DNA from 2 places in the Rossellomorea sp. H136 genome. Region 1 is predicted to be linked to the other one. Evidence: riboswitches for the same ligand, from Rfam matches in the RefSeq annotation. Region 1 holds a riboswitch; the other holds the start of a gene.
The links. A riboswitch is a leader RNA that binds a small molecule or an ion and turns the genes downstream of it on or off. The one in region 1 is predicted to bind thiamine pyrophosphate.
Positions count from the first base shown of each region.

Region 2: it holds a riboswitch for thiamine pyrophosphate, as region 1 does, so the genes downstream of both, tenA (thiaminase II) here and ACYH0O_RS07790 (ABC transporter substrate-binding protein) in region 1, are expected to answer to the same signal.

Region 1 covers NZ_CM166371.1:1,542,563-1,552,484, reverse strand. The annotation lists gene ACYH0O_RS07830 (dicarboxylate/amino acid:cation symporter) at 97-1,341, opposite strand; gene ACYH0O_RS07825 (low molecular weight phosphatase family protein) at 1,712-2,140, shown strand; gene splB (spore photoproduct lyase) at 2,186-3,214, opposite strand; gene ACYH0O_RS07815 (transcriptional regulator SplA domain-containing protein) at 3,227-3,472, opposite strand; gene ACYH0O_RS07810 (TatD family hydrolase) at 3,595-4,377, opposite strand; gene ACYH0O_RS07805 (ABC transporter ATP-binding protein) at 4,370-5,107, opposite strand; gene ACYH0O_RS07800 (ABC transporter permease) at 5,109-5,870, opposite strand; gene ACYH0O_RS07795 (thiamine-binding protein) at 5,867-6,160, opposite strand; gene ACYH0O_RS07790 (ABC transporter substrate-binding protein) at 6,173-7,153, opposite strand; TPP riboswitch at 7,316-7,426, opposite strand; gene ACYH0O_RS07785 (phosphotransferase enzyme family protein) at 7,504-8,415, opposite strand; gene ACYH0O_RS07780 (aldo/keto reductase) at 8,502-9,404, shown strand; gene ACYH0O_RS07775 (Fur-regulated basic protein FbpA) at 9,461-9,646, opposite strand; gene ACYH0O_RS07770 (cation diffusion facilitator family transporter) at 9,731-9,922, opposite strand, start outside.
Region 2 covers NZ_CM166371.1:2,702,394-2,712,315, reverse strand. The annotation lists gene ACYH0O_RS13675 (branched-chain amino acid aminotransferase) at 1-128, shown strand, start outside; one part of gene ACYH0O_RS13670 (IS3 family transposase) at 232-511, shown strand; one part of gene ACYH0O_RS13670 (IS3 family transposase) at 511-1,391, shown strand; gene ACYH0O_RS13665 (hypothetical protein) at 1,641-1,949, opposite strand; gene ACYH0O_RS13660 (DUF6509 family protein) at 2,123-2,404, shown strand; gene ACYH0O_RS13655 (hypothetical protein) at 2,637-2,834, shown strand; gene ACYH0O_RS13650 (sensor histidine kinase) at 2,985-4,121, shown strand; gene ACYH0O_RS13645 (response regulator transcription factor) at 4,118-4,717, shown strand; TPP riboswitch at 5,005-5,112, shown strand; gene tenA (thiaminase II) at 5,230-5,928, shown strand; gene ACYH0O_RS13635 (ECF transporter S component) at 5,921-6,499, shown strand; gene ACYH0O_RS13630 (ABC transporter ATP-binding protein) at 6,514-7,941, shown strand; gene ACYH0O_RS13625 (energy-coupling factor transporter transmembrane component T family protein) at 7,938-8,741, shown strand; gene ACYH0O_RS13620 (thiamine phosphate synthase) at 8,731-9,348, shown strand; gene thiO (glycine oxidase ThiO) at 9,355-9,922, shown strand, end outside.

The DNA.
Region 1 (9,922 bases):
ATCGGGCATTGGAGCGCTACCACTAAATAAATTAGATAAAAAAAATCGAGTCTATCGCCTTTACACGCCATAGACTCGATTTAATATATGAGGAGATTACGCCTCCCCTCTTTGTTCCTTGATCGTACGTTTCTTTTCAGATTCTGATACAAACAACGCACACGCTGCATCTCCTGAAATATTGATGGAAGTCCTTGCCATATCAAGCAAGCGGTCAATCCCCAGAATTAATCCAATTCCTTCTACCGGCAGGTTTACACTGCTTAATACCATCGCAAGAAGAATCAATCCGACTCCAGGAACCCCTGCTGTACCTATACTGGCTAAAACAGCCGTTAGTACAACCGTAATCAGTTGTTCCAATGATAAATCAACACCATATACCTGAGCGATAAAGACGGTTGCAACCCCCTGCATGATCGCAGTACCATCCATGTTGATGGTAGCTCCTAATGGTTGAACGAAAGAGCTTACTGATTTCGATACGCCTAGACGCTGTTGGGCAACATCCATAGAGATGGGAAGCGTCGCGTTACTGCTTGATGTACTGAATCCTACGCTCATCGCAGGACTGAAATTCTTGAAGAACCAAAGCGGATTTTTTTTGGCCAGAAGGAGGATCGTTCCACCATAGGTAACGATGGCGTGAATGATCAATGCTGCAAGAACGACTACAAAATAAAGCCACATCGCCTTCAATGCACTGAAACCCTGGCTTCCTATTGCTGAAGCTATCAATCCGAATGTTCCGTATGGAGCGAATTTCATCACGAGTGTCACAAGGTACATCATCAGGTCATTACCTTGTTCAACCAGCTTTAATATTCCTTTTGTTTTATCCCCTAAAGCTGTTAATCCAAATCCAATAAAGATGGCAAATGCAATAATTTGCAGCATATTTCCCTCTGTCATCGCCGTAAGTGGATTTTTTGGAATAATGTTCATGAGGGTCTCTCCCACAGGAGGAGCATCTTTCGTTTCAAAACCTTCTGATTGTGTTTTGTCAATTCCCTCTACCAAACCGGGATCAATGACATAAGCCAGAGATAAACCGATGACGATGGCAATGCAGGTAGTCATTAAGAAGAATACAATGGTCTTCAACCCTATTCTCCCCAATTTCTTAGGATCACCCAGACCTGCAGATCCAAGAACGATGGATAAAAACACAATTGGTACAACAAGCATGCTGATGAGGTTAAGGAATATCTTCCCTAACGGAGTAAACAGATAAGGATCTAATATATTAAATGTATCTTTAGCAAAAATATTAAGCAGTAATCCCACAATCGCTCCTAGTATTAAGGCAATAATAATCTTAGTTGTTAAATTAAATTTCATAGATGTACCTCCCCTATTGAATACAAAATAATTAAAAGATGTTTACCCTTAATTACTTTTAGCAAAACTATTATTTTTGAATTTTTCTATTATCTTTTCCTGAACTGCCTTCCCATCCATTTTTTTCGATGCTTCTTCTTTCTCCTTTTCCTATTATACTGATTTTTTTAATAATTGAAGAAGATTAAGTGTGAATTAAAACATTATTACTATATTTCACCTCACACTCCGCACAAAATGTGGGAGTTGAATGATTCGATATGACTACAGATCAACTTCCAAACTTTTCTTTTTTACATTTAGTGATTAAATGCTACGTTATTGGGTAAATAGTAATAACAGCATGAAAATAGAAAGGAACATACCTAAAATGAATAAAACAGTCTATTTTCTTTCAAGTAGTCAACAGCGCAGCTTGATAGCTGAAGGGTGGGCCGAGAAGCTTGATGTGTCGGATTGGTCATTCAAAAGTGCCGGTTGGGTTGCTGAGAGTCGTGCTGAATTCAGCGTTTTAGCAATGAAAGAGTTATGTATTGACATCAGTACATTCCCACTTACACGCATTGAGATGAATGAACTTGGTAATGCTTCGGTTATTGTTGCGATTCAGGATACAGAATATGATGATAAGATAGAGATTCCATCTGAATTAGAAGATAAAGTCATCTATTGGAATTTGCCTAATCCAAGGAAGCGTTCTGCGACACTCATAGAAGAATGGGTACACTATCAAGAAATTTGTGATGAAATTGCCATGCGAGTGAAAGATTTGGAAAATATTCTACCACAACTACATTAAGAGGACTGATTACAACTGGTATTGTATTGTAATCAGTCCCTTTTTTTAGGTGAAATACTCCAGCTTCGCTTTCGGAAAATGTTTTTCCATGTAGGCATACAAATGATCTTTCATTTCCTGCTCTTCATCCTTTTGATAGATATACTTGCCAATCCCGTATTTACCCCATTTATATCGCCGTTCTTCCTCATTAAGTTCAAGCTTTGTCATCGGATAATTTTTCTCAATGACTCTTTTAGCCGGTTTTGTGAAACGATGTTGAATGAATTCAAAGGTTAAATCCTTTTTCGCTTCTTCCGGCAGGTAAACTTCCAAATGTTCAAACATTTGCTTATACCCTTCCTTCCATCCTTCATGGATATAGATAGGTGCCACAATGAATCCTAATGGATACCCCGCTCTTGCAACCTTCCCCGCGGCCTCAAGTCGCTTATCCAAAGGAGATGTACCAGGCTCAAAATTCTTAATCACATAATCGGCATTGATACTGAATCGGAATCTGGTTTTTCCATTATGCTTCGCATCAAGCAGATGGTCGACATGATGGAATTTCGTCACAAAACGAAGCTTGCCATGCTCGGATTCACCAAAATGCTCGATGGCTCGTTTTAGGGTATGAGTGAGATGATCGATCCCTACGATATCGGACGTACAAGCAGCTTCAAAGCGTGTGAATTCAGGAGCTCTTTCTGCAATATACTTGTCTGCCGACTCAAATATTTCATCCACATTCACATACGTTCGTATATATGGTTTACTCCCCATCGTTGTTTGCAGATAGCAATAATGACAGTGCCCCATGCACCCTGTTGCAAATGGGATAGCATATTCAGCAGACGGTTTGGATGTATCAAACTTCAACGTTTTTCTCACTCCGACTACTAAAGTGGATTTTGCAATCCGGTATTTCTGAAAATGGTTGTCCCCTGGCAAATTACGAACCTGGTTATGCGATGTTGTGTACCTGATCTCCACATCCATTTTTTCAAACTTTTCTTTGAGCTCTTTTCCCAGGGGATATTCCAAAGCATTTGGTTCAAAGTAGACCAATTGTGGCACGAACGGTTTGACCATGATTCATCCCTCCTACAGGTCTCCAAATGATTGAGTATAGGCTTCCTCCGCTTCAGCTTCTGAAGAATAAACCGCAATTTCATGTGTTAACGGATAATAGGTTTCATATAAAAATAATGCCAATTCGTTCGGATTTTCCGGATCTTGTACTACGGCTGCTTCCTGCACGTTGGCTACACTTTGTGTATGCGGATTTCTATAAATCACATATACTACATCACCTGCTTGATAAGGCATATATTGATCATTCAGTTCCATTCTTTTCACCTTTTTCCTAAACGTCATTACTATCATTTTTTGTTATCTCCCCGATAAATATGATGGAAAAAGATGTTTATAAAAAAACTTCTCCTGCACCAATGATGCAAGAGAAGCCTGATTTAGGATATCCCATAAAATTCGGTTGTATTCTTAAACAGTTGTTTATATACTTCTGTTTCTTTGATGCGTTTTATTTCGGCGATTTTTTCAATGGACCGATGCATGATTCCAGGGTGGGTCATCCTTCCCTGGAAGATCCCTTCAAAACGCCAAGGACCATCTGTTTCTACCATAAGTCCTTCGATTGGGTACCTCTTAACAAGCTCTTGTATCTCATTCTCATAAAGGACATCAGGGGTAATGGAGATGGAATAGCCATTTCCCTTCATTCTTTCAATGGTCTTTTTATCTCCTTTAAACCAATGAAAATGAGCTTTTTCTATGGAGTGCTTTTCTAACAGTCCACAAACGATGGGGGCATGCTCATATACGGCATGAAGGATAATCGGTTTATTGATCTTTTTGGATTGGATCACAAACCTTTCCAACAGATCGATATAAGGCTCCACTTTAACATCAGGATGTTCTTTCATTTTATAATAAGGCAATCCTACTTCACCAATCGCCACTATTTCCTGTTGATGCCGCTCAATGAATGAAAGAAGCTCCTCAACTGCACTTTCAGAAGGCAGTTTCTGCTCCGGGTGGAAACCTGCAGCAGGTTTGATCCTTGCATCTCTTCTCGAGAGATCTATATTTGTCCTGGACGATTGAAGGTGGAACGATACAGATATGAGCGCTTCTACAGAATACAGTTCAAGTTCCTGCATAATCTTATCACGCTCATATCCTTCGTATAAATCCAAGTGAATATGTGCATCAATCAAGGAGGGTTTACACATATTGAGAAAGCTCCTCAAAAATGCTCGTTTTCCATTTCAGAAACTCCTCCGTTAAGAGAATCTCTTTATCGCGGGGACGGGGAAACGGTACTTTGAACTCCTTCTGTACCCTGGCCGGCCTTGTCGATAATACAATGATCCGGTCTGACAGAAACAGGGCTTCGTCGATATTATGAGTCACAAATAGAACGGAACTCAAGTCTTCCTCCCAAATGGAAAGGAGCCATTTCTGCATGTCCAATCGTGTGAATTCATCCAGGGCTGAAAAGGGCTCATCCAAACATAAAAAGGATTGAGGACTGATAAGGGCACGAATAAACGCCACCCTCTGCTTCATCCCTCCGGATAAATCATCAGGATACGCATTCTCATACCCCTTTAAGCCCGCACGTTCGATCATGCAGAGCGCTTTATCCCTATCTCTCTTTCCATGTAACTCCTGGCCAAGCATCACATTCTCAATTACGGTTCTCCATGGCAGGAGGGACGGACTTTGCGGCATGTAACTGATAGTTCCTCTTTGACCATTAATCGATTTTCCATCTAATTGAATGTCTCCGGAATCGGGAGTGAATAATCCTCCGATCACGTGAAATAGCGTACTCTTTCCACTCCCGGAAGGACCAAGGATTGAGACGAACTCACCTTCTTCAACATGAATGGAAAGCTCATCAAGGATCAGCTCCCCATCAAAGTATTTAGACATATTTTGTATGGATAAAGTCGTCATGTTACCTGTCCTCCTTTCGATTCCACTTAATCATGATTTTCTCTAATAACAAAATGATTCCAAAGAAAACGAGGCTGAGCAGCATAATCATAAAGATGGCTACAAATACCCTGTCTGTCCTAAAGGAGGAAGAGGCAAGAGTCATATAGACTCCGATCCCTTTCTGTGCACCTAACCACTCTGAAATCACTGCCCCCATCACACTATAGGTAGCTGAAATTTTCAGTCCTGAGAAGATGGATGGAAGTGCATGCGGCCATTCAACTTTTCGAAAGATTTGAGCTTTTGTGGCTCCCGACATTTTCATGTAAAGAATGTACTCTGAGTTCGTCTGCCTGAAACCATCCAATGCCGAGACCGCTACCGGAAAAAAGCAGATCAATGTAATGACAATGATTTTCGGCAATAGTCCAAATCCGAACCAGATAACCAACAGGGGTGCGAGCACGATGATCGGAATGTTTTGAGACAGGATCATGAGTGGATAAATCGCTTCTCTTACTTTAGGTAGCAGATGTAGTCCGACTGCAGTCACGATCCCAATCGTACACCCAATCGCAAATCCCCCGATCGTCAGGAGGGTTGTCGAGCCAAGATGACCCGTGAATGCTGACCAGGAAGCAACCCCTTCAGCCCAAATATCTGAAGGTGATGGCATCAGCCAGGCAGGAACCTCAAATATTCTAATGGTGAATTCCCAAATGATGAATAAAAGGATGAGGACCAAGAAGGGTCTCCATCCTTTCGATATCCATGATTTCATCCTTTATACTTCTCCGTTAATTGATCCATCTCAATCCCGGCAGGCTGATATAATACCTTGATTTGAGAAATGACATTTGAGCTTCCCAATTCGATCATTCGTTCATTCATTTGTTCAATCACCTTAAATAAATCAGATAATTCCCCTTCCATTGTCGTTTCTAATGGATGGACTTCATAACGGACACCTGATTCATCAATGATCGCGATGGCTTCATCCACGTATGGAATAACATCTTCCCCATTTTTCGTCTTCGGAATAATTTGTATGCTTACGAGTGCGTTCCCCATTATGTTCACCTCTTATTTTGGTAAGAATTCGTTTGTGAATGCTTTTTTACTGTCCAGTTCCTTATCTAATAAATCGTTATCATACATCCATGAAGCATAGTTTTCCCAAACCTCCAGCTTCTGCTCTCCCCATCTGTCAGCGTCATCTTTGTATTTAGGCGCCAGCCATTCCTGACTCTTCATGACTAATTCCTTATCCAGATCTGGAGCTGCCTCTAATAAGATTTCACCTGCCTCTTCCGGATTGTCGATCGCAAACTGATACCCTTTGGAAGAAGCTGACAAAAATGCTTTAACCGTTTCAGGGTCTGATTCAATCATCTTTTCATTTGTCGTCAGAACAGGCGTGTAATAATCGAGTTTTTCCGAGTAATCCTTTACGTACATCATGTTCAATTCCTCACCGCGAAGCTCTGCTTCAATCCCTGTCCATCCATAGTAGATCCACGCAAAGTCCACATCCCGTTTCACGGCAGTAAAGAAATCTGTATCTCCCATGTTTACAAAATCCACTTTCTCTACGTCAGCATTTTCTTGTTTCATAATCGACGTCATAACAGCTTTTTCTACAGGTGATCCCCATCCGCCATACCTTTTGCCTTCAAAATCCTTTGGAGTCGTTATACCTTTATCCTTAGGGGAGGCAAACCCGGATGTATTATGCTGTATGACAGCAGCGATAGATACAAGTGGTACGTCCTGTACTCTTGCTTGCGTGACACTTTCCTGGTATCCAACTCCGAACTCAGCTTTACCCGAGGCAACGAGTTGGTCTGCCCCTGCCTCACCAGGTAAGATGATATCCACATCCAGCCCTTGCTCTTCAAAGTATCCTTTTTCTTTCGCAACGTATAATCCAGTGTGATTAGTATTCGGTGTCCAGTCCAGTACAACCGTAACCTTTTTATGACCTTCCTGTTCTGATGTATTTCCTCCACCACTGCAAGCAGTTAAAAGAAAGACAGAACAGATGATATACATCCATTTTTTCATCATTTTTTCCTCCTAAAAATCCATGTATGTAGTTGTAACGTTTATTCTCTATTGTTCACTTAGTAGAGAGAAAGAATGTAAAACACCTTAGAACGTATGGACACAACAGCAAAAAAGCGCCCCAAGCTTCAGCGAGGGACGCATTGTTAAACATGATTATGTAATGTTTAAGAGAATGTTTCCTACGCTGGTATCAGCCAGTTCAGGTTCAAAGGGTCAGTATCTGTCAGGATACAATCTCAACCGGCCACACCGGTCCCCCTACACTTGTACTATGAAATTAAACGTTATCTTCTTCCCTACTTTGCCACAGAAATGGTGTATATTCAAGCATTTCCTCTTAAATAAAATTACATTTGAAATGCCTGCTCATAAACACCAGAATTTACTAGTCTGTTAATGAACGAAATGAATGTAGATACAGCGTGTGAATACCCTTTTTGATTGTAAAAGAAGGTGTATTGAAGAAGAAAGATAATGACTAAGAATGGCATCAGTTCCTTTTCTTCCTGGGTTAAAGGACCCTCGGACTGATAGCCCTCCATAAAGGCATGGATACATTCAGCATGCTCATCTTCATCCTCACCCTCCATGACCTGATCTTTGAGCATCCCTGCAATAAAGTAGCCGATATCTGCTATGCGGGGTGCTTTTCGTATCCTCTCGAAATCTATGACCCCTGTCACCCTTTCTTCTTTCATGAGGATATTACGCGGATGACAGTCGCTATGGACGAGTTGATGGGGCAATTTGCTATAGGAGAAAGACCATTCATTTAGCTTGCCAAGAAACCCTTCACCCCACCTTTCTATCCTTGTAGAATCCTGACCGCCTATCCACTCTCTCAAATGTGTTTCAATTTTCCATTCTTCTACCTCGTATTTACAGACGTATTGTTTTAGCCTGCCATGGAGTTTGGATAGGTATGTTCCCACCATTCTCAAAGAAGTTAAGGAATAGACTTGTACTGGTATTCCTTCCAGAGCTTGATACAGGGAGTAGAAAACCTGATGGTGTCGTACATATGGCTGATGTGAGACCGTTAACAGTGGCCTTTCAACAATAAGTCCGTTTCCAAATAAAAAAGAAGTTAAGAGCAGCTCTTCTATTCGCTTCTCCACTGAAGAGTTCAATCTCTTTTTCAAATAAAATGTCTTCTCCGGACTCTTCACCTTATAAACATTCGGTTGATTGCCCACGGTCTCTATGCAGGAAGGGGGAACCTTCCAGTTCAATAATAGATCATGAAGAGGTTCAATCATTTTTAATTCCTTTCCAAACATAGTAATATACGTTTAGTATGACTATGAAAGAATGTCTACATACCATATGAAAAGAGGTTGTATCGATGCAAAGAATACAAATGACGGAAGACCTATCATTCTCAAGAATCATTCATGGGTTGTGGAGACTTGCAGACTGGAATCAATCAAAGGAAGACACTCTTTCTTTAATTCAGTACAATATTGAAAACGGAATCACGACTTTTGATCACGCAGATATTTATGGCTCCTATACATGTGAAGCGTTATTTGGTGAGGCACTCAACCTTCAGCCATCCATACGAGAAAAAATGGAAATTGTAACGAAATGCGGTATTGTCCTGCCTTCTGACAACCGTCCGGAACATAAAACACATCATTACAACACGAGTAAAAAGCATATTTTGACTTCTGTTGAAAACTCCCTGCAGAACCTAAAAACGGACTACATCGATTTATTATTGGTTCACAGGCCTGATCCATTTATGAATGGAGAAGAAGTGGCTGACGCCTTCACTCAATTGAAAGATGAAGGAAAGGTACGTCATTTCGGAGTATCAAACTTTAAAGATCATCAATGGAATATGCTTCAATCTTATTTGCCATTTCCATTGATCACAAACCAAATTGAATTGTCAGCCTATAACCTAGAAAACTTTGAAGACGGTACGTTGAATCTTTGTCAGGAGAAGCGTGTCGCGCCGATGGCCTGGTCTCCACTCGCAGGCGGGGCGATTTTCAAAGGAGAGGATGAAAAAGCCATTCGTCTTCAACATACATTGAAAAAGGTACAAGCAGAAACAGGTGCTAAGGGAATTGATGAAGTACTATATGCATGGCTTCTTAATCACCCGGCAAACATTATGCCTATCGTCGGTTCAGGTAAAAAAGAACGCATTCAACATGCAATCGACTCTCTTACCATTTCTTTAAACCACGATCAATGGTTTGAAATCCTGCAAACTTCTATGGGACATGATGTGCCGTAATAATAAGACTTACTGCAGCAAAAAAGACGATCCTTTTTCTAAAAGGTTCGTCTTTTTTAATTTGCTATATCGCCACCAACGTAATATTCCAGGTAGACATCTTGTAGTTCACTCATTGAGAGCTCATAAAGCTGCTTACCAAAATACTTATATACGCCTATCCTTAATAATTGTTGAATATAGAAATCCTTTTTAAATTCAGGTGTCTTTTGCTTCTCTGATTTATCTTCTTGATGTAACATGCTCATCCCTCCAGTTGAGGATATACCCCAAATCTAGAGAGAACTAAACATCCTCTTACAAATTGGAAAGAAAAGTAAAAGCTGTTACGTACAAATGTGATGCTGGCCCTCTGTGACACTTTTTCCCTCAACTTGAATCGTAGAATGATGAATGCCAAATTCCTGTTCAAGACAAGTTGAGAGTCGTAATAAAATCGTATCTCGATTCACTTCGTTTTCAACCACCACATGGCAGCTTAGAGCTGTGAATCCCGACGTGATGCACCATACATGAAA
Region 2 (9,922 bases), 1.2 Mb from region 1:
GATTATGGGATTTAAACATTACTTTAAACGATCACCCTGATTTTCATGAAGGACTGACGATGCTTGCTTCCTACGAGCTCATATACGATTTCCTTTTTCATCTTCTTCAAACGGTGGATGAGGCTTAAAGAAAAATTCCCCTCGTATTCATAGAGAGACCTAATAATATGAGACTGAATAAAACACCTTCAAGTAGTAAATAATTCATTTACATTTGGAGGTGTTTTTTCTATGGGTAATAAAATGTCCTATCCAGAAGAAGTTAAGAAAGAAGTTGTCCGTTTAAAATTAGAAGGTAAACATTCAAATCAAGAGTTAATGGAGATGTTCGGGATTAAGAATCGATCTCAGATTAAGACCTGGGTGAAATGGTTCAAGAATGGTGAGGCCCATCGTTTTGCTCAACCTCTTGGTAAACAATATTCTTATGGGAAAGGTCCTAATGATGAAAGTGAACTAGCCCAGTTACGAAAGAAAGTTGCTTATTATGAAATGCGTGAGGAATTGTTGGGAAAGTACAGGGAAATCGAAAGGAAGTGGTCCCAGAAGTATTCGTACAGACCGTAGAGATGTTTAAACATAAATATACCGTTATTGCCCTTTGTGAATGCTTTGGAGTGGCAAAGGCTACTTATTATCGTTGGCGGGGAAAGTCATGGGGCCCATCAGAATTAGAGAAGAAAATCATTGATATTTGCGGGGATTTGAAATTTCGCATCGGGCACCGGATGGTTCGTGATCTCTTGCGTAAAGAGCACAAACTCAAAGTCAATCGGAACACTGTACAACGAATTATGCAGAAATTTAATATTCAGTGCCGTGTTAAACGGAAAAGACAAAACTATATAGCTGGGGAAAGTAAAATCGTGGTGCCGAATTACTTAAACAGAGAATTCCATGCATCTAAGCCAAGTGAAAAATGGGTTACAGATATTACCTATCTTCCTTATGGTGAGAAAATGTTATATTTATCAACGATTATGGACTTGTATAATAACGAAATTCTTGCTTACACCATTAGTGATAAACAAGATAAAGCTCTAGTGCTAGATACGTTAAAGAGAGCGTGTGAAGGTCGTGATGTATCTGGATGCATCCTTCACAGTGATCAAGGGTCTCAATATACATCGTATGATTTTCAGGAAGACGCAAAAAAAAGAGGCATTATCACAAGCATGTCCCGACGAGGAAACTGCTTTGATAATGCCGTCATCGAATCCTTCCACTCCTCTTTAAAGTCAGAAGAATTCAGCCCTCTGGATCGAGGGAAACTAACCAACCATACAGTACGAAAGAAAATAGAATCGTACATGTATTATTATAATTATTGTCGTCCTTTTACAAAATTAAACTGCCAGACTCCGGTAGAATTTAGAGTCATGGCAGCTTAGGTGTTTTATTTAGTCTTATTTGACTGTGTCACTCCATCATGATCGAGGGGGATTTTTTTGCTCTTTTTCGTTTGATTGGTTCTTAGTTAATTAAAACTGTATAGTTCGTTTAAGTCTTGGTCAAAGGAGATTGAGGCATGGTTGTAAGGTGCCTTTATATATTTCTTGATGGATTTGGTGAACAAAGTTCCCGTGTCTGTCAGTAAAATATAAATATATTTACCCTGCATAGCTCATTCCCTCTTACTATTATCCCTTATTACCAGGGCGCTTGTTGATTTCTTCTGTTACGACATGGGCCAGGTCATCATTACCGAATAGGGAGAGGACACCCAGTAAAGTCGTGTCGGGAATTTCTTCAGACTCTTCTTTAGGGACCGTTAAGTCAATTCCATGCAATAATGCGGGATTTTCCCCTTGATGGGGGTAAGCTTTCTGATAAAGGACAGCAGGGTCAAGGTCATGATTCACACACCACTGCGCAAACACAAGAATCATCATGTGCTCGTCCTTTTGATAATTTTCAATGATTTTTTCTTGCATCTCTTTAGAATTCATTGCATTCTCTCCTTAAGCTTCGTATCTACTTCTATTATAACGAAGTTTGGGGAGCAAGCCCATTCATTTACTTATTAGGCTGTTTTGAGGAATACGTTTTTAATATCCACCGGTTTAGGTGTATAATAGGATGATGAAAGAAACTTGTTTCACTTTGAAAGGAAGTTAGATAAATGAACATTACCAGTCATAGTGCAGAGGAACTGAAAGATCCTACCGGTATACTAAATGGAGATCGATATGAAGTTATTCTTGATATTGAAGTACCCGAGGATGATGAGCTTTATAGAGTTCAGGGTATTTACATAAAGGTCATTTTTGTTCGAGACGAGAACGGTTCCAGGATCGTACAGTCGACCATTATAGAAAGAAATACTGAGATGTATCTTGATTTTGAATTAGAAGAAGATGAAGAAAGTCTCCTTCTTTCTTATTGCGAGGAAAATATCAGATAAGAGTGAGACGTGCGCCCTTTACTTTCGATACTAAACGAATGTAAAGGGTGTTTATTCGTTTATTTACAAATAGAATTATACGCAAGCCTTGGGCGAATTGAAGCTTGGGCTTTTTAAGTGCCGATAACCTTTTATTTCATATGCCGGTATATTTGACTGATAGCATCTGATATACTAGTGATAACAAAGTGATATCAGGTGCTAGCATATTGATACGAAAGGAGGGCGAACCTTGTCAGATCAAGGAAGAATGCAGCTTAATGTAAGGGTTGATAAGGAAACATCAAAGAAATTGGATGAAATCGTTGAATACTATCAGCAAAACACGAAAATTGGAAGAGTTTACAAAGGTGATGTGTTAACAGATATCATCCATAAATCCTATGAGATCATGCAGAAGCAAAAAGTAATTCAAAATCGGAAATATTAGTATTATTTAATGGAGAATTTTATACGATTTTCTTGTCTATACGGTGGGGGAATTCATAAACCGTTTGTATGAAAATTGGTATTATTTATGTCATACTATAGGTTACATAGTTAAAAAACTGAAAGTAAAAGAGGTTATTTTATTGTGCAAATGCCGAAAAAGTTAATCAATATTCAAAAAGGTTCTGGTATTTCCCCGTATATATGGAGCATCATTAGCATCCTGCCATTTTATTTTATCTTTCAGTCCTCCTCTACGATTGAAATTGTTGTAGGGATTTCCTTGACCATCATGTTCTTTATTTCTTTACGATTTGCTTTTATTTCAAAGGATTGGCCGGTTTATTTATGGACATCGATTTTAATAGCGATATCCATTACCATGACCATTCAATTTAATTTTATCTATTTTGCTTTTTACATTGCCTACTATAATGGGAATATAAAAAACCGGGTGGCGTTTTTAACCCTTTATATTATCCACCTTGTGTTAACGACGGCATCGATCAATTATAATTTTGTTATACAGGATGAATTATTTTTATCTCAATTTCCTTTTATTCTGATCATTTGGATAAGCGTCATTCTGTTGCCGTTTAATATTTATAATCGAAATAAACAGGTGCAGCTCGAAGATCAGTTGGAAGATGCTAATAAACGTATTTCAGACTTGGTCAAGCAGGAAGAACGCCAGAGGATTGCCCGTGATCTACACGATACTTTGGGTCAAAAGCTTTCTCTTATCGGTCTGAAGAGCGATCTGGCCAGAAAATTGGTGTACAAGGATCCAGAGCAGGCCAGGAGTGAATTAAAGGATGTTCAGCAAACGGCACGAACCGCTTTGAGTGAAGTAAGGACAATGGTATCTCAAATGAGGGGCATTCGACTAAAAGATGAAATCGTCCGGATCAAACAGCTATTAAAGGCAGCGGAAATTGAATTCGTGATGGATGATGAGGTCATGCTGCCCCAAGCATCACTCTTTCTGGAAAATATCTTGAGCATGTGTCTAAAAGAAGCCGTGACGAATGTTGTCAAACACAGCAAGGCGTCGTACTGTGAGCTAACCATCGAAGAGTCGGATAAAGAGATGACCATCACAGTGAAGGATGATGGTATGGGAATCGAGGGAGATTACACACAGTCTAAAGGAAGCGGCTTAATCGGAATGAGAGAACGGTTGGAATTTGTAAATGGGAGCTTAGAAGTTTTTTCCGAGAATGGGACCACTTTGATAATGAGAGTGCCGAAAGTAATCAAGCAAACAGACAGGGAGGGAATGGAATGATTCGAATTGTTATTGCAGAAGACCAGCGAATGCTATTAGGTGCCTTAGGCTCGTTACTTAGTTTAGAGGATGATATGGAAGTGGTTGGAAAGGCGGGCAATGGAGAAGAAGCCATTGCCCTCGTCCACGAGCTGCAGCCGGATATTTGTATCATGGATATTGAAATGCCTAAAAAGACCGGTCTTGAAGCAGCAGAGGAATTAAAAGGCGAAAATTGCAAAGTGATTATCCTGACAACTTTTGCCAGGTCCGGTTATTTCCAGCGTGCATTAAAAGGTGGGGTGAAGGGTTATTTGTTAAAGGACAGCCCAAGTGAAGAACTGGCGAACTCGATTCGTCTTGTCATGGAGGGTAAACGTATTTATGCACCAGAGCTCATGGACGATGTGTATAGTGAAGAGAACCCCCTGACAGACCGTGAAAAAGAAGTGTTGGAGCTGGTTGCTGACGGGAAAAACACGAAGGAGATAGCCGATGAGCTTAGCCTCAAAACGGGTACCGTCCGAAACTACATCTCAACCATACTCGATAAGCTTGAAGTTAAAAATCGAATCGAAGCCATCACTCAATCAAAAGAAAAAGGATGGTTTAAATGATGTGCAGGGACGGACTTCCACCATGGAGGTCCGTCCCTGCCTTTATGGTAGTTTTGTATTGCCATTATCTAAAGGGTGTATATTTATACAATACCAGCAGACACGTAATTTTGCTTTACAAGATATTTATTCTAAATGAATTTCAATTAAATTTTCATAGGGAATACCCTTTGCTACGATTGGTTTTGTATGGAAAGGGCAATGGGAAAATGATGAAAGGTTTTCTTTTTGGTGTTGACAAGTAAAAGAATCATGGTACGATAACATCGAATACAAAATTTCATAGGACGATCCACTAGGGGTGCCTTATAAAAGGCTGAGATTAAAGTGTGACTTTAAGACCCTTTGAACCTGATCTGGTTGAGACCAGCGTAGGGAAGTGGTGTTTGACGGTCACATAGAATCGAATTCTATCAAACTGATCTCAAGCCACTTTCTGTATGCGGTATGCATAATGAAAGTGGCTTTTTTTGTTGCCCATTTCGGGTCGTCTGGAAAAGGAGAAAGATAATATGACATTTACAACGTACTTAAGAAACGAAGTGAAGGAAATTTGGGAAGCGAGTTTTAACCATCCTTTCGTTAAAGGAATTGGGGATGGAACCCTACCCCTTGAAAACTTCAGATACTACCTTCTCCAGGATGCCTATTACCTCTCACACTTTTCGAAGGTGCAGGCACTTGGTGCAGCCAAAGCAACAGACTTACATACTACATCGAGAATGGCAACACACGCTGTGGGGACAAATGAAGCTGAGCTTTCCCTTCATGAAAATTTCTCAAACCGTTTAGGGATTACGGAAGAAGAAAAACTGCAGTTTAAACCTGCTCCTACTGCTTATGCCTACACGTCTCATATGTATCGTTCCGCACAGTATGGAGGTCTCGCAGATATTCTGGCGGCAATACTTCCCTGCTACTGGTTGTATTACGAGATCGGTGAACGCTTGAAATCATGTACACCTGAGGAAGCTATTTATCAGGAATGGATTGCAGCTTATGGTGGAGAGTGGTTTGGGGAGCTAGTAGAAGAACAGATACAGCGACTGGATGGATTGGCAGAAACAATGACAGAAACAGATAAGGAAAGAATGAGAGAGAATTTTATTTTGAGTAGCATTTATGAATTACAGTTTTGGGAAATGGCATACACACTGGAGAAGTGGCCGTTTCATACATCTCTAGGTAAAGAAGGTAGAATACATGTCTAAATTAAAGCTGACGGATATTTTAGTAACGGTCGTCATCTCAATAGGTTTTGGGATTATATATAAGCTTTGGGGACCGGTTTACAACTTATTAAAGCCATTTGGATTGCATGCTGATCAACTGATCTATGGCATGTGGTTCATGGCGGCAACCGTGGCATTTTTAATCATTCGGAAACCTGGCGTTGCACTTCTGGCAGAGATTGCAGCTTCTTCAGGGGAATTTCTCATGGGGAGTGAATGGGGCCTAGAGGTACTCCTATTCGGTCTGATTCAAGGTTTGTTTGCAGAGTTGATTTTTCTTATCACCGGCTATAAGCGTTATGATGTCATCATCATTTGTACTGCAGCTGTGGGCTCAGCAATTGGCTCAATCCTGATGGACTACTTTAAGGGATACATGGGAGACTTGGTTCTGTGGAATTTATCACTTTTTATCGGTGCCAGGTTAATCGGATCCATAGTGATAGCAGGCATAGGTGCCTTCTATCTCGTTAAGGCTCTGGAGAAAACGGGGGTAACCAGTTTGGTCAGACGTGCGGACCAAAAAGATTATGATGCCCTGAATCAGTAAAGGAGGGAAGGACGATGCATGTTGAAAATCTGCGCCTTACATTTCCCGGTTCAGAGAAACTGATGTTTAAAGACGTAAGCCTTTCGATAAAAGACGGAGAAAAGATATTGCTACTCGGGCCTTCTGGTTGTGGCAAATCTACACTCCTCCAGGTTTTATCCGGTGTGATACCCCATTCTATAGATGTGCCGATGAAAGCTGACTCGATTGAGCGTCCTGAATCTTTCGGGTATGTCTTTCAAGATCCGGACGCTCAATTTTGTATGCCCTATGTTGATGAGGAAATTGCCTTTGTTTTGGAGAACAACCAAATTCCAAGAGACGAAATGCCAGAGGAAATTAAAGAACTGTTGGAGAAGGTCAATTTAAGTCTGGGGGATTCCCATACGAAAATCTCCTCTCTATCAGGGGGGATGAAACAAAAATTGGCCATTGCTTCTGCCCTTGCGCTCCATCCCCATACCCTATTTTTGGATGAACCTACAGCGATGTTGGATGATGAGAGTACAAAATCTGTATGGGAAACAGTGAAAACGACATGTAAAGATAAAACGTTACTTATCGTTGAGCATAAGCTGAGTCACGTACTAGAGATCATTCATCGTATAATTCTTTTCGATGCTAATGGAAGGATAGTGGCTGATGGTCCAAAGGCTCACATTTTATCAAATTTCAAGGAAACATTGAAATCAGTTGGGGTATGGTATCCGGAAGCGTGGAAAGATTATCTTTCTTCCCACCCTCCGGAGAAGGTTGCCCCGTTTGGAAAAGAGAATTTAAGGCTAGAGAACTTCAAAGGGTATGTACAAAAAGAGGTGAAGATCCACCTTCAAAATGCCGTCAGCCTTAAAGGTGAATGGATTGCAATCACCGGAAAGAATGGAGCTGGGAAAACTACATTACTCCACAGTCTTATGAAATTCATCCAAACGACCGGAACGTATGAATTATATGGAAGACAGGTAAAAGGAAAGAATGTTCCAGAGGAATGTACATTTGTTTTTCAAAATCCCGAGTTTCAGTTTGTGACACACAGTGTGTTTGATGAAGTTGCGTATACCTTTCGGCTCAAGAAAGTGGATGAAGGAATAGTGGAGGAAAAGGTGCATGCACTATTGAAGCGATTCAAGCTTGATCCATACAAACATCATCATCCCTATCATTTATCCATGGGGCAAAAGCGCAGATTAAGCGTCGCAGCGTCCCTTGTCAGGAATAAAGATATTCTATTATTGGACGAACCGACCTTTGGCCAGGATTCCCAAAATACGTTTGCGTTACTTGAGATGCTTCAAAACTATCAAAAAGAAGGTTGTACCATTCTAATGGTGACACATGATGAAAATATCATTACTCATTTTGCATCCAGAGTATGGGTAATTGAAAATGGGCGTCTCACCCAGGATTTCTATAATGAGATTGCAGGTAGTAAGGCAATATGAATATAGAACTCGAGTATAGTGAAACCTGGCTTCACCAAATCAATCCCAGCTTCAAGCTAATGACCTTGATCGGGCTTTTTGTATTGCTGCTTTTTATTCATTATCTTAACTGGTTGTTATATTTGAGCTTACTCTTTTTTCTCCTGTTATGGTTGTTCTCAGGATATTCATATAGAACGGTCAGTTTAATGATTCTACCCTTTTTCCTTGTTTTCATCTCTACAGCTTCATCAATGATTTTATTTGGGAAAGGTGAAACAACATGGATGAAATTTGGATTGATCCACATTACCGAAGAGAGTTTTTATCGGGGGATCCATGTTGGATTGCGTACCATCGTATTCGCTATATTGGGATTATTATTTGCTCTTACAACGAGACCGGTGAAGCTTTTCTACTCCCTCATGCAGCAACTGAGATTAAAACCTAAGTATGCGTATAGTTTTATGGCAGGATTCAGATTAATCCCTATTATGATTGAAGAATTCTTCACGATACGAAACGCCATGAGAGTCAGGGGAGTTGAAGAACGGAAAGGAATAAAGCACATATTCCATAAAATGAAATCATATTCCATTCCCCTGCTTGCCCAGAGCATCAGAAGAGCTCACAGAATTGCCGTGGCTATGGAAACAAAGGGTTTTAAAGGAAGTGGGCAACGAACCTATTACTACAGAGTAACCTTTTCGAAATATGATGGATATTTCTTGGGGAGCGTTCTCTTCATGATTGTGCTCAGTTATTATTTTTCTACCCATCTACCTATTTTTCCGCCGGGAGATGTTCGCTATGGGAATTGAAACGAGAAAACAATTACATGTGATTTCAACAGGAAAACAATCAGTGGAAGAATTAGTGAAAATCTCGAAGTCCATTTATCCATATCTCGACATGCTCCATCTTCGCGAAAAGCAGTGGACGGGGAAAGAAATGGCTGTGGCCATTGATCGATTAGTAGCAGCAGGAGTCCCATTAACAAAATTATGTGTCAATGATCGGGCAGACATTGCCTTTATGAAGCATGTAAGAGTGGTTCAGCTTGGCCATCAAAGTGCGGATATCAGCTTAGTGAAGAGTGCTTTTCCTTCCTTACAGATTGGAGCTTCTGTACATTCCCTGGAAGAAGCACAACAGGCAATGGATAAAGGAGCGGATTATCTACTTTATGGAAATATCTATGCTACCTCTTCAAAGGCAGGTAAGCCTGGCAGAGGTGTAGCAAACTTAGAAAAAGTGGTTCAATCCGTCCCGATTCCAACTATTTCCATAGGAGGCATTACGCCTGAACGCGTGTGTGAAATTACGGGAACCGGAGCAAAAGGGATCGCTGTCTTATCAGGTATTTTGCTTTCAAAGGATCCATTAGATGCAGCCCGATCCTATTATAAACAATTACACAGGGGGTAAAGTAGCTTGGTAAAACAGTATGATGCTTTGATTGTGGGTGGAGGAGTAATCGGCTGCTCCATTGCGTATCAATTATCCAAAAGAGGAAAGAAAGTTCTCCTGATTGAGAGAAATCAATTGGCGGGAAAAGCATCGAAAGCAGCTGCAGGCATGCTCGGCGTTCAAACCGAATTGAAGGGAAATGATCCTCTGTATCATTTGGCGAAGGCAAGCCGTGATATGTATCCTTCCTTATCAAGGGATTTAAAAGAAATCAGTGGAATGGACATTGAATATGTTGAAAATGGAATGATTAAATTGGCGAGAACGGAGGAGGAAGCACAAGAATTAGTAACAACAGCTTCCTTAACATCACCAGTGGAACAAGTTAAATGGCTTTCACCCCACACTCTATTTACCTATGAACCTCATCTTTCAAAGGATGTGGCAGGGGGATTATATATCCCGAAGGATGGAAACGTCTCAGCATCAAAGCTTACACAAGCATTAGGTTCGGCTTCGATCATGCTGGGTGCAGAAATTAGTGAATATACAGACGTGTATGATTTTATGAAAGAGAGAAACAAAATCACTG